DNA from 2 places in the Lysinibacillus sp. KU-BSD001 genome. Region 2 is predicted to be linked to the other one. Evidence: a T-box and tRNA genes for the amino acid it is inferred to sense, from the RefSeq annotation. Region 2 holds a T-box; the other holds one or more tRNA genes.

Region 1 (6,119 bases), on a different contig from region 2:
TTTTGAGTTCATCACAGAACATAGCCACGACCATGCTGGCGGTGGTGCACATGGTTCGTTGCATAAAATGGATTCTGTCGTCCCCGTGATCGTTGCGGGAACAGATGAGAAACCACCATTTAACCGGTTGGTGGATCTAAAAGAATGGATTCTTCAATTAGTAGGTGGCTCGTAAATGACGAGTCACCTACTGCCTTTTCTTTAGATGACTTCCGCAGACTGCCTCACAAGTTTCTTATAGTAGGCATGCTCCTGCAATAGCTCCTGATGTGTGCCGGTTCCTGAAATATGTCCATTTTCTAGCACGATAATTTGATCCGCATGCGTAATCGTTGATAAACGATGGGCAATAATAATCGTTGTGCGTCCTTGCATCGCTTGTTGTAATGCTGCTTGCACATACTTTTCGGATTCGTTATCTAAATTGGATGTTGCTTCATCGAGCAGTAAAATGGGTGGATTACGTAAAATGGCCCGTGCAATCGCGATACGTTGGCGTTGACCACCCGACAATTTGATGCCCCCTTCTCCAACTTGCGCGTCTAAACCACCCTCTAACATTTGCACAAAATCCCATGCATGTGCTTTTTGGAGGGCATCAATAATTTCCTGTTCCGTTGCGTTCGGTGTACCGTACTGCACATTTTCTCTTACTGTACCATTCATCAGTGGACTTTCTTGCGAGACATAGCCGAATAATCCTCGCCAACGATCTAAACAGAGTTGCTCAATCGATTGCGTCCCGTAGTAAATGGCACCCCCTGTTAGCTCATAAAAGCGTTCCATTAATGAAAACAGCGTCGTCTTTCCGCCACCACTTGCACCGACAAGCGCCGTTGTTTTGCCAGCCGGAATAGTCAGAGATAGCTGATTAAAAATAGGCTTATCTCCATATTGAAAAGCGACAGCATCAAATATAATATTAGCTTGCTTTGTGTCTGGCTGAGCTACTCCCCCTTGCTCTACTGGATAAGCAAGTAATTCGTGCAATCTTTCTGTTGCACCAAGCGCCTTTTGAAGCGAAGTAAAAAACGTGGCCATTTGTGTAAACGGCACGATAATTTGCACTAAATAAAACATAATCGCCACAAGCGCCCCAGCAGAAATCGCGCCTGTTGCCACTTGTGCGCCGCCATAGCCAAATAGCAAAATGAGCACAAGCATCATGACAAGCGTCATAATTGGCGATAAAATAGCGAGCACTTTCGCTTCCTTTAAACCGAAGCGATATAAATTAACAATTTGTGCTTTACCCTTTTCCTTTTCTAGTGGCTCTGCTTGATATGCTTTTACGAGGCGAATATTTGTCAGCACTCGACCTAAGTTCCCTGAAAAACTGGCTAGCTCGTCTTGATTCGCTTTTGCAATTTGATTCATCTTCTGCCCTAATGGGAGCATCACACCAATAGATAGTGGCACCGCAATGAGCATTAGCAATGTCATTTTCCAATCAATCCATAGCAAAATCCCGACTGAACCAATAATCGTCAGTATCCCTGTAAAAAACGTAATAATATGTTGAGTAATTAATTCTTTTACCACATTTGTATCTTGCGTAATACGGCTCATCGTTTCGCCAGATTCATGTGCATCAAAATACGTAATACGTAGCTGAAGTACATGCCCCCAAACCCGCTCTCGAATAGCGGCAACAATTTTCTCACCGATTGTCATCATCATGTAAAATGCGATTCCTGAAATCGCTGCTTGCACGATAAGTACTCCCGCTACGAAAAGAAGGGCTAAAAAGGAAATGTCCCCTTCCGCAAACCGATTGATCATATTCATTGTTAACAGTGGGACAGCTAATCCTACCCCTGTCTCAATAATGCCGAGTATGATGGCTAGAACAATAAGCCCTTTTGGTGGATTTGCTCGCTTAACTAGTTGCCATAATTTATTTGGCTGAAATGTACTTTTTTGCACCACTATTACCTCCCTCAATTTAAAGTTACTCAATCTGCTCTTATACCTATCTTCTGTTGCTGTACAAGCAGCTTCCTCTCATGCTTATATTATAGAGACTCACGTAACGTAAGAATCAACAGAAACAACTACAATTTTTACATAAAAACCCCCATATAGCTTTCAGATGTACTCGCTATTGGAGGTATCGTGTTATTTATTTACTTTTACTTCGCCAAGGAATGTCGTGTGTAAAAACGCTAGTCTTCTTGCCATTTCTTCAGGCGTATTTTTGAAACCTTGTTTAATCCAATAAATGAATAGGCCTAAAAATGCATAGGTTTCATAAAAATTAATGGCCTCTTTATCAAACCAGATTTCTTGTTGCAACGTTAATTCTTTACGACCTATACTTCCTAGTGTCTCGCAAAATGTATTTTGCGAACCTGGAATAACTTCTCCCATCAGCATCAGTGAAAACACGAATTGATTGTTATAGACAAATGTAAAAATGGGAATGCTCAGTGTAGGATCAGATAATGTAAACGTCTCTTTCCCTTTATAACTATCGCGATAGTATTGAGCCAGCTCGTCTAAATAGTCTCTAAAAATATCCGCTAATACCTGTGTACTATCTTCATAATGAGAGTAAAATGTCACACGATTACAACCCGCTACTTTTGCAATTTCTGTAATTGAAATAGCTTTAAAGTCTTTTTCCTTTACTAAAGTTAGTACTGCATCTTTTAATTTTTTCCGCGTTCGTATGATGCGTCGATCTTCTGTTACCACTTGCAACATCACCTAATTTCATACAATCTTTTCACAAAGTATAGCATGAATACGTGTACGGTGCTTTTTTCATTCCATCATTAAAACTATCGAATATTCCGAAAGTAACGTCTTTTTAATAATGAAGTGCTTTAAATTGACACTCCCTACTCTATTCTGTTAATTTACAATTGTAGTTTATATTTATCATACATATCATAAGGAACTGTGCGTTTTTTCATAGATTCCTTTTATTTCCTATGGTATGTTGAACACAATGATAGCTTACCATCCATAACATTGGTACAAAACAAGTTCGATTTCATTATTATATTTAGGAGGAGTTTCATTATGGCTCGTTTAGAAGGTAAAGTTGCAATTATTACAGGTGCTGCTCAAGGTATGGGTGCTGCACACGCAAAATTATTCGTTGAAGAAGGCGCAAAGGTTGTCATCACTGACTTAAACGAAGAAAAAGGTCAAGCATTAGTAGCTGAATTAGGTGAAAACGCAGTATTCGTTAAACAAAACGTAGCAAACGAAGCAGACTGGGCTACAGTCATTGCTACAGCAGAAGAAGCTTTCGGTCCAGTAAACGTTTTAGTAAATAACGCTGGTATTACAATGGCGAAATCACTAATGGAAACAACGGTTGAAGAATACCGTCGCATCGTAGAAATTAACCAAGTATCTGTATTCTTAGGTATGAAAGCTGCACTTCCTTCAATGCAAAAAGCTGGTGGCGGTTCAATCGTTAATATTTCTTCTTTAAACGGTTTAGTTGCTGGTGCGATTGGCTACACAGATACAAAATTCGCTGTACGTGGTATGACAAAAGCAGCGGCAATGGAAGCGGCTCACTACAACGTGCGCGTAAACTCTGTACACCCAGGTGTAATCGCTACACCAATGGTAGTACAAGAAGATACAAAAGCAGCAGTAGAAGAATTTGCAAAGCACATTCCATTACGACGTGTTGCGCAACCAGAAGAAGTTTCGAAAATGGTATTATTCTTAGCATCTGATGACTCTAGCTACTCTACAGGTTCTGAGTTTGTAATCGATGGCGGCGTAACTGCACGCTAATCATTCAAAAAGACTGCATGTGCAATGCAGTCTTTTTATTATTTATATGATGAGATTAACACCACTACAAAAAACGTAGCTTTAACTATCCAAAGCTACGTCCTTGTTTTATTTAAATCCAAACCACACTGTTAAGATGTATGCTCTGACCAACGTCGCTTAATTTTATAACCCACTATAAACAAAACGCTTAAATAGAGCAATATTAAAATAACTGTGCTTAATTCATTATCCTCAAACTGATTCCCTGCCAAAGTGAAGGCTAAAATGGTCGGTAACTTTCCTAAAAGAGTCGCTAAAAAGAAGGCTCTAAGACTGATCATTGATACACCAGCAATCATATTAACCCCTGCTGATGGCAGTACTGGTATTAATCGACCTATTAGTATTGCTAAAAATCCGTTGCGTTCAAGCAAATGAAAAAAACCTGTTACGCTATGCCATTTGCTAACCTTTCGTAATGCCCAATCCTGCAAAAAGTAACGGCAGGTAATAAACATTAAAACAGAGCCACACACTGTTCCACCTAAATTTATCAACAACGCTATAGGGATTGAATACTGAGCTCCAATGGCACTAGCAATAAGCGGAATAGGCATAGCCGGCACAAATGCGAGCACCGTCATTAGAACAAACCCAAACCAAGCTGTAAAGACCGAATTTCTTTCAATTAATCCTAATAGAAACTGTTCCATCACACACTCCTAAAGTTTTAACACTCTCTTCATCATGCTATACACACTTATTTGCTTAAAATATAGACTACCAATTACTCTAATTCACTTTCATCCCTCTATAGCATATTTCAAGAGAATCATCAGCTCAATAATTACCTAATGGAAACTAAAAAACCCCTAGTAGCGTAACGTTAAAATATAATATCATACAAAACACCTTCCAAAATAATCTATATATCTATTATTTCAACACCTATGTTTTATACTATATCTAGCTATTCATTAATACGACAAAAATAAAAAAGTATGCAGCACTCGCTACATACTTTAGATGACCCGTACGGGATTCGAACCCGTGTTACCGCCGTGAAAGGGCGGTGTCTTAACCACTTGACCAACGGGCCATGGCTCCGAAGGTAGGACTCGAACCTACGACCAACCGGTTAACAGCCGGTTGCTCTACCACTGAGCTACTTCGGAATAATATAATGGTGGGCCTAAATGGACTCGAACCATCGACCTCACGCTTATCAGGCGTGCGCTCTAACCAGCTGAGCTATAGGCCCATTTATTATGTAATGGTGGGTCAGGACGGAATCGAACCGCCGACACTTAGAGCTTCAATCTAATGCTCTACCAACTGAGCTACTGACCCATATAAATGGCGGTCCCGACCGGGATCGAACCGGCGATCTCCTGCGTGACAGGCAGGCATGTTAACCGCTACACCACGGGACCATTTGGTTGCGGGGACAGGATTTGAACCTGTGACCTTCGGGTTATGAGCCCGACGAGCTACCGAACTGCTCCACCCCGCGATAATATTATGATTGCTGAAGTTTTATTCTAGTTCACCATTTTCTTTTAAAACAAAATGGCGGAGGAAGAGGGATTCGAACCCCCGCGCGGTTTAACCCGCCTGTCGGTTTTCAAGACCGATCCCTTCAGCCGGACTTGGGTATTCCTCCGTATAAATGGTGGCTACCGAGGGAGTCGAACCCACGACCTTTCGGGTATGAACCGAATGCTCTAGCCAGCTGAGCTAGGTAGCCATTGAAAATAATATTTGGTGGAGCCTAGCGGGATCGAACCGCTGACCTCCTGCGTGCAAGGCAGGCGCTCTCCCAGCTGAGCTAAGGCCCCAGAGTCGGAATGACAGGATTCGAACCTACGACCCCTTGGTCCCAAACCAAGTGCTCTACCAAGCTGAGCTACATTCCGAGTTTAAAAATATGGCGCGCCCGACAGGAGTCGAACCCATAACCTTCTGATCCGTAGTCAGACGCTCTATCCAATTGAGCTACGGGCGCATAATAAATGGTGCCGAGGGCCGGAATCGAACCGGCACGGTGGTCACCCACCGCAGGATTTTAAGTCCTGTGCGTCTGCCAGTTCCGCCACCCCGGCATATTGGAGCGGAAGACGAGGTTCGAACTCGCGACCCCCACCTTGGCAAGGTGGTGTTCTACCACTGAACTACTTCCGCAATATGCTGTAATTTTTATTCTGACAGTATATAAAGTTAAATAGTGCAAATTAATACAATGGAACTTATAAGCCTTCTTCTAGCATTAGCTCCTAAATATAGTATATCCTCTACCACTGCATAAATATTATGAAATGGTGAGCCATGAAGGACTCGAACCTTCGACCCTCTGATTAAAAGTCAGATGCTCTACC
Region 2 (6,119 bases):
TTTTCGATGTGGACACTTCGTTTAATAGGTCAACAGCCCCTGTCACTAATAGCTCTGGTTCCACTTCCACTGTTTGTACAAGTGCATATAATTGTTTCACATCTGCTAATAATTGATCGGCCACTTGCTCATAACCCGTTGTCGTATTTTCAACCCATAATGCATACTCTAGCTTGTGGTAACCTGACCACTCTTCCTTCCCTTGGCCTTCTTCTTCTAAATCCGCTAAACGCCCGTCGATACGTGGATCTAAATCACCAAAGCTTTCTGCAATAGGCTCTGAACGTTCAAAATACATACGTGCAGGCGCATATGCTGCCTTCGCTGCTTCAATATCACCTGATTTAAATAGGTTAACAAAGTTTTCCGTTTCAATAACAAATTTCTCCATTTGCTCTACCGCAAATTGTTGATATACTTCTACTTCAGCTGACAAACTTACCTTTTCTGTCTCCACTTGCGCTGGCTCTACTGCATTTTCCTGTTCTTTTGTCGCCTCTTCTCCACAAGCTGCCATTAAAATACTACTCGCTACTAATAACGCTGATAATTTTTTGCTCAATTTCATCATGTCATATCCTTTCAATGCCTACTTGGCTATCAAACTATTTCATATTATAGAATGATAATCATTATCACTATATAAATCAAGAAAAAATTAAAATTTTGTTAAAAGTAATGACTCTTCACCAAAACGTGTACTTGACCGCGCATTCCGTTACGGGCGGACGCTTTCCGCTCAAGCTTATCCCGCAGGAAGCTTTGCTCTGTAGCGAAAGGCGAACGCCGTCAGCTACACTCGCCGCCCTTCACTCCATGGGCTTTTAAAGTGCTCCTCTTTTTAATCAAGAACATATTCTGGTGTTGAGCCTTAAAAGAAATCATTTTCTTTCGATTTGCACATATCGTCGCCTAGCCCCTGTAATCTATGAGGATATATATTGTTTTTTAGCCACCCATTTTTTATTGAACACTAGTTGCTTGTAGCGGAGGCACGAGACTCCTACGGGAAAGCGAGACAAGCAAGACCCCGCAGGAAATTTATTTGCGACGAAAGCGCAGCGACAGGAGCACTGAAGGATGAGCGACGAGGAGGCTTGATGCTCGCCCGTGGAAAGCGAGTGCTGGAGCGGAAAGCAACGGTCACTCAAATGGTAATATATGTTTCTTAATTTGCTGGTTATGAGCTAAAATTAAAAAAGCATGTAAATAAACGGAGCAGTCCGCTTATTTACATGCTAAATGATTATTGGTAATACTTCTCTACAACTTCTCCACAACGTGCACATAATGTTGCATGTGCTGCGTTCGAGCCAACTGTTTCCGAAATCGTCCAGCAGCGCTCACATTTTTCACCGTCTGCTTTTTCTACAACAATTGCTGTTTTCTCTAACACTAATGCGTTTTCTGGGGCCGCATCCTTTGTACCAGCAACAACAAATTGTGAAACGATTGATAATTGTGCAAAGTCAATCGTTGCATCTTTTAGAAGTGCTACCGCTTCTTGATCTGCATATACAGATAATTTCGCTTCTAACGATTTCCCGATTACTTTTGCATTACGCGCTTCTTCAAGTGCTTTTAACACTTCATCACGAATCGCAATGACATTGCTCCATTTTGCACGTAACTGTTCAAAGTTCTCTTTTTCATCTACTTCTGGGAAGTCTGTTAATTGAACAGACGCTTCCTCAGCACCTAAGTAACCCCATAATTCTTCCGTTGTATGTGGAATAATTGGTGTTAATACTTTTAATAACATTTGTAGCGTATCGTACATTACCGTTTGCATTGCACGACGATCTTGATTGTCTACGCCTTCAATGTACACAACATCTTTTGCAATATCTAAGTAGAATGAAGATAACTCAATTGCTACAAAGTTATTGATTGTGTGATATACGGCTGAGAATTCATAACGGTCGTATGCAGTACGTACAGCTTTTAATACGTCTTGCATGCGCATGTACATGTATTGATCCATTTCACGTAAATCTTCATACGCTACACGGTCCGTCGCTGGATTAAAGTCTGTCACGTTCCCGTGTAAGAAACGAAGCGTGTTACGGATTTTACGATATACCTCAGAAACTTGCTTTAACATATCCATCGAGATACGCACGTCGCCTGTATAGTCAACAGATGCTACCCATAAACGTAAAATATCTGCACCGTATTGATCCATTACTTTTTGAGGAATGATCACATTCCCTAAAGACTTACTCATTTTACGACCTTCACCGTCTAATACGAAACCATGAGATAATAACCCTTTATATGGTGCGTAACCATTAATTGCAACAGATGTAATTAGTGATGAGTTAAACCAACCACGGTATTGGTCAGAACCTTCTAAGTAAAGATCTGCTGGGTATTTCATGCCGCGCTCTACTAATACACCTTGGTGCGACGAGCCTGAGTCAAACCAAACGTCCATAATGTCGTTTTCTTTTGTGAACTCGCCATTCGGGCTACCAGGATGTGTGAAGCCTTCAGGTAGTAATTCTTTCGCTGTTTTTTGGAACCAAATATTTGAACCATGCTCACGGAATAACTGCACGACATGTGCAATTGTTTCTGACGTAATGATTTCTTCACCATTCTCCGCATAGAATACTGGAATCGGTACCCCCCATGCACGTTGACGCGAAATACACCAGTCACCACGATCACGAATCATATTGTAAAGACGTGTTTCACCCCATGCAGGTGTGAATGTCGTATCTTCAACCGCTTTTAATAATTCATCACGGAATGCTTCAACTGACGCAAACCATTGTGGTGTCGCACGGTAAATAACCGGCTTTTTCGTACGCCAGTCATGCGGATAAGAGTGCGTGAAGAAGTTTAATTTTTCCAACGCATCTACTTCTTGTAATTTTTCTGTAACAAGCTTATTTGCAGCATCATAGAAAATGCCTTCAAAGCCTGGTGCTTCTGCTGTGTAGCAACCGCGGTTATCCACTGGCGATAAAACAGGTAAGCCATATGCTTTTCCGATGTTAAAGTCGTCTTCCCCGTGACCAGGTGCTGTGTGTACACATCCTGTACCAGCTTCAGCTGTGACGTGCTCACCAACCATTACCAGTGAATCGCGATCATAGAATGGGTGTTTCGCTACAACACGGTCAAGCTCTTGCCCTTTTACTTCTTGAAGTACTTCATAAGACGCCCAACCAATTGCATTTGCCACATTTTCAAGTAAATCTTTTGCAATAATGAATTTTTTATCTTCCACTGCTACGACTACATATGTGAACTCTGGGTTTACAGAAATACCGAGGTTTGCTGGTAATGTCCAAGGTGTTGTTGTCCAGATAATAAATTTCGCATCCGCAGGAACGACACCTTTTGCATCTTTAATCGGGAACGATACATAAATAGATGGTGATTTGACATCTTTATATTCAATTTCAGCTTCAGCTAATGCTGATTCAGATGATGGTGACCAGTATACCGGTTTTAAGCCTTTATAAATGTAGCCTTTTTCCGCCATTTTACCGAATACTTCAATTTGACGTGCTTCGAATTCCGGCTTTAATGTGATGTATGGATTTTCCCAATCCCCGCGCACACCTAAACGTTTAAATTGTTCACGCTGATTATCGATTTGCTCATACGCATATTTTTCACAAAGCTCGCGGAATTGTGCAACCGACATTTCTTTACGATTAACACCTTTATTTGTTAATGCTTGCTCAATTGGTAAACCGTGTGTATCCCACCCTGGTACATACGGTACATGAAAACCAGTCATTGAACGATGACGATTAATCATATCTTTAATAACTTTGTTTAATGCATGCCCGATATGGATATCACCGTTTGCATACGGAGGGCCATCATGTAATACAAAATGTGGACGATCCTTTGTACGTTCATTTACTAATTTGTTAATATCCATTTCATTCCACTTTGCTTGGATTTGCGGCTCTTTTGTTGGCAATCCTCCGCGCATTGGGAAATCTGTTTTTGGCATTAATAACGTGTCTTTATACTCTACCATTCGTAATCCTCCTGTTATTTGTTTACATGCAAAATAAAAAGCCCTTCATCCCAAAAAGGGACGAAAAGCTGTCATTTCGTGGTACCACCCTAATTTACAGTAAACATTTACTGCCTCTTAGTCGCTGTAACGTCGCGTATCACGAGCTCATTTACTAAAATTCAATGAACTAGCTCCAGAGTGATTTTCTGTAAAAATTGCTTTTTGTTCGAGCTCCCACCATCCTCGAATCGCTTCACAGCAATTTTAACATACTGTCTCCATCGTAGCTGATTATGCATATAAACATCTTTTGTGTATCAGTATATGAAACTGTTTGCGGCACGTCAAGCTTTTCCGCCTAAATTGAACTTAAGTTCTCATCCTCTGTTTCATACTTTTCACGTGTTTGTATTGGAATTTCTGTCAATGTCACATCGTATTCTAGCAAGTTATCCCAATCATCTGTATTCAATAAATCTAGCTGTGCTTCTACTAACATCTTAAAGCGGTTGCGGAACACTTTTGACTGCTTCTTTAACTCATCAATTTCAATAGTCACTTTACGTGCTTTCGATAAAGCCTCATTCACAATACGATCTGCATTTTTTTCGGCTTCTTTTACAATGAGCTTTGCTTCCTTTTGCGAGTTGCGACGTAACTCTTCCGCTGCCTCTTGTGCAACAATAATCGACTTTTGTAATGTCCCTTCTAAATTGTTATAGTGGTCCATCTGTTCTGTCATTGTTTTGATTTTATCTTCCAGCTCTTTTTTCTCACGTAAAATAATCTCGTAATCTTTAATAATCTGATCTAAAAATTCGTTTACCTCGTCCTCTGCATAGCCACGGAAGCCACGCGTAAACTCCTTATTATGTATATCTAAGGGGGATAATGGCATGTCGCTGCTCTCCTTTGCACGTTACTATTTATTAAACATTATACTTTGTTAGCGTTTAATTGACATCATTTTTTCGTTTTTTTCTGCAGATAGTCATAGTTTTTGCTCTAATCGACCTATTTGTAGGCGAATTTTATCTTTTTTTGTCCGTCCTTCTGTCATGATTACTTTTAAACGACCAAAACCTCGTGCAGAAATAATATCGCCTTCTTGTAATTCAAATGCCACTTGCTCGCGAACGGTCCAATTGACTTTTACGCGACCTGCTGCAATCAGACTTTGCGATTTTTGTCGCGAAAGATTTAATATAGTCGCAAGTACAACGTCAAGACGCATCGAAGAAACGGTACAAGAGCTTTCTTCCCATTGTTCTTCTAGCTGTAAAAGCGAACTTGTCCCTACTTCCTCCATATGTACTTTCACTTTACCAATGCTCGATAAATTCGTACGTACATAATCTGCTACTTCCTTTGCCACTGCAAATTCTACTGTATTTTCAGCCACACGAATATCGCCAAATTTGCCCCGTTCAACACCAAGTGAAAGGAGTGCCCCTAACACATCAGGATGTTTAATTTGTACAAATTTCGAAGGATAGCTTACTGAAAAGATTGTAAGATGGTAGTCATGTTCTTCTGGCACATAATAGGAAGGTGCAATTATCATCCGCATGCGCTCGGATGCTTGAAATCCTCCTTCCATAGAAACAGTTAAATCATCTGACTGACCTATTACAGTACTCACGATAAAACGTTGCCGTGGGTCTAAAAAATCGGTTAAGCGCGGTGCATAACGATCTTCCACTTCGCGCTGCCAACCAACAACTTGTTCAATAAATGGCTGTTCATCTTTTCGAAAGTGCTGAATTAAATGCTCCATTTTCGTAACTCCTTGTTAAATAAAATCCCCTTACAATGAGAAACATTGTACGGGGAAAGACTTAAATAATGTAGCTAATAACATTTAATAAACCTTGTTGAATAAAGCGTAGTGCAAACAATGCAACAATTGGTGAAATATCAATCATGCCAATTGGCGGAATAAACTTGCGGAAAAACCCTAAGTACGGTTCACATACTGTTGCTAAAAAGCGACCTACAGCGGAGTCTTGTGCTGCTGGAATCCACGATAGCAAAATGTATGCAATTAGCATAAACGTGTAAATCGTAAATGCCTGCATAATAATATAATAAATCATCTAAATACCTCTCTAGCTTCTAAATTTCATCAATA

The links. The T-box of region 2 lies ahead of ileS (isoleucine--tRNA ligase). A T-box ahead of a tRNA ligase gene usually reads a tRNA of that ligase, here a tRNA-Ile.
Region 1: it encodes a tRNA-Ile, which carries the amino acid that the T-box ahead of ileS (isoleucine--tRNA ligase) is inferred to sense. The anticodon was not compared.

What each region holds. Positions count from the first base shown of each region.
Region 1 is NZ_JBDQZI010000012.1:423-6,541, reverse strand. It holds gene AAGS61_RS15710 (alkaline phosphatase family protein) at 1-175, shown strand, start outside; gene AAGS61_RS15705 (ABC transporter ATP-binding protein) at 202-1,926, opposite strand; gene AAGS61_RS15700 (TetR/AcrR family transcriptional regulator) at 2,119-2,697, opposite strand; gene AAGS61_RS15695 (glucose 1-dehydrogenase) at 3,028-3,762, shown strand; gene AAGS61_RS15690 (TVP38/TMEM64 family protein) at 3,894-4,457, opposite strand; tRNA gene AAGS61_RS15685 (tRNA-Glu) at 4,772-4,843, opposite strand; tRNA gene AAGS61_RS15680 (tRNA-Asn) at 4,845-4,919, opposite strand; tRNA gene AAGS61_RS15675 (tRNA-Ile) at 4,929-5,005, opposite strand; tRNA gene AAGS61_RS15670 (tRNA-Phe) at 5,019-5,094, opposite strand; tRNA gene AAGS61_RS15665 (tRNA-Asp) at 5,102-5,177, opposite strand; tRNA gene AAGS61_RS15660 (tRNA-Met) at 5,181-5,257, opposite strand; tRNA gene AAGS61_RS15655 (tRNA-Ser) at 5,315-5,407, opposite strand; tRNA gene AAGS61_RS15650 (tRNA-Met) at 5,415-5,491, opposite strand; tRNA gene AAGS61_RS15645 (tRNA-Ala) at 5,507-5,582, opposite strand; tRNA gene AAGS61_RS15640 (tRNA-Pro) at 5,587-5,660, opposite strand; tRNA gene AAGS61_RS15635 (tRNA-Arg) at 5,673-5,749, opposite strand; tRNA gene AAGS61_RS15630 (tRNA-Leu) at 5,758-5,846, opposite strand; tRNA gene AAGS61_RS15625 (tRNA-Gly) at 5,851-5,925, opposite strand; tRNA gene AAGS61_RS15620 (tRNA-Lys) at 6,061-6,119, opposite strand, start outside.
Region 2 is NZ_JBDQZI010000001.1:120,954-127,072, reverse strand. It holds gene efeO (iron uptake system protein EfeO) at 1-568, opposite strand, end outside; gene ileS (isoleucine--tRNA ligase) at 1,247-4,006, opposite strand; T-box leader at 4,060-4,282, opposite strand; gene AAGS61_RS00620 (DivIVA domain-containing protein) at 4,347-4,886, opposite strand; gene AAGS61_RS00615 (RNA-binding protein) at 4,980-5,765, opposite strand; gene AAGS61_RS00610 (YggT family protein) at 5,827-6,084, opposite strand; gene AAGS61_RS00605 (cell division protein SepF) at 6,104-6,119, opposite strand, start outside.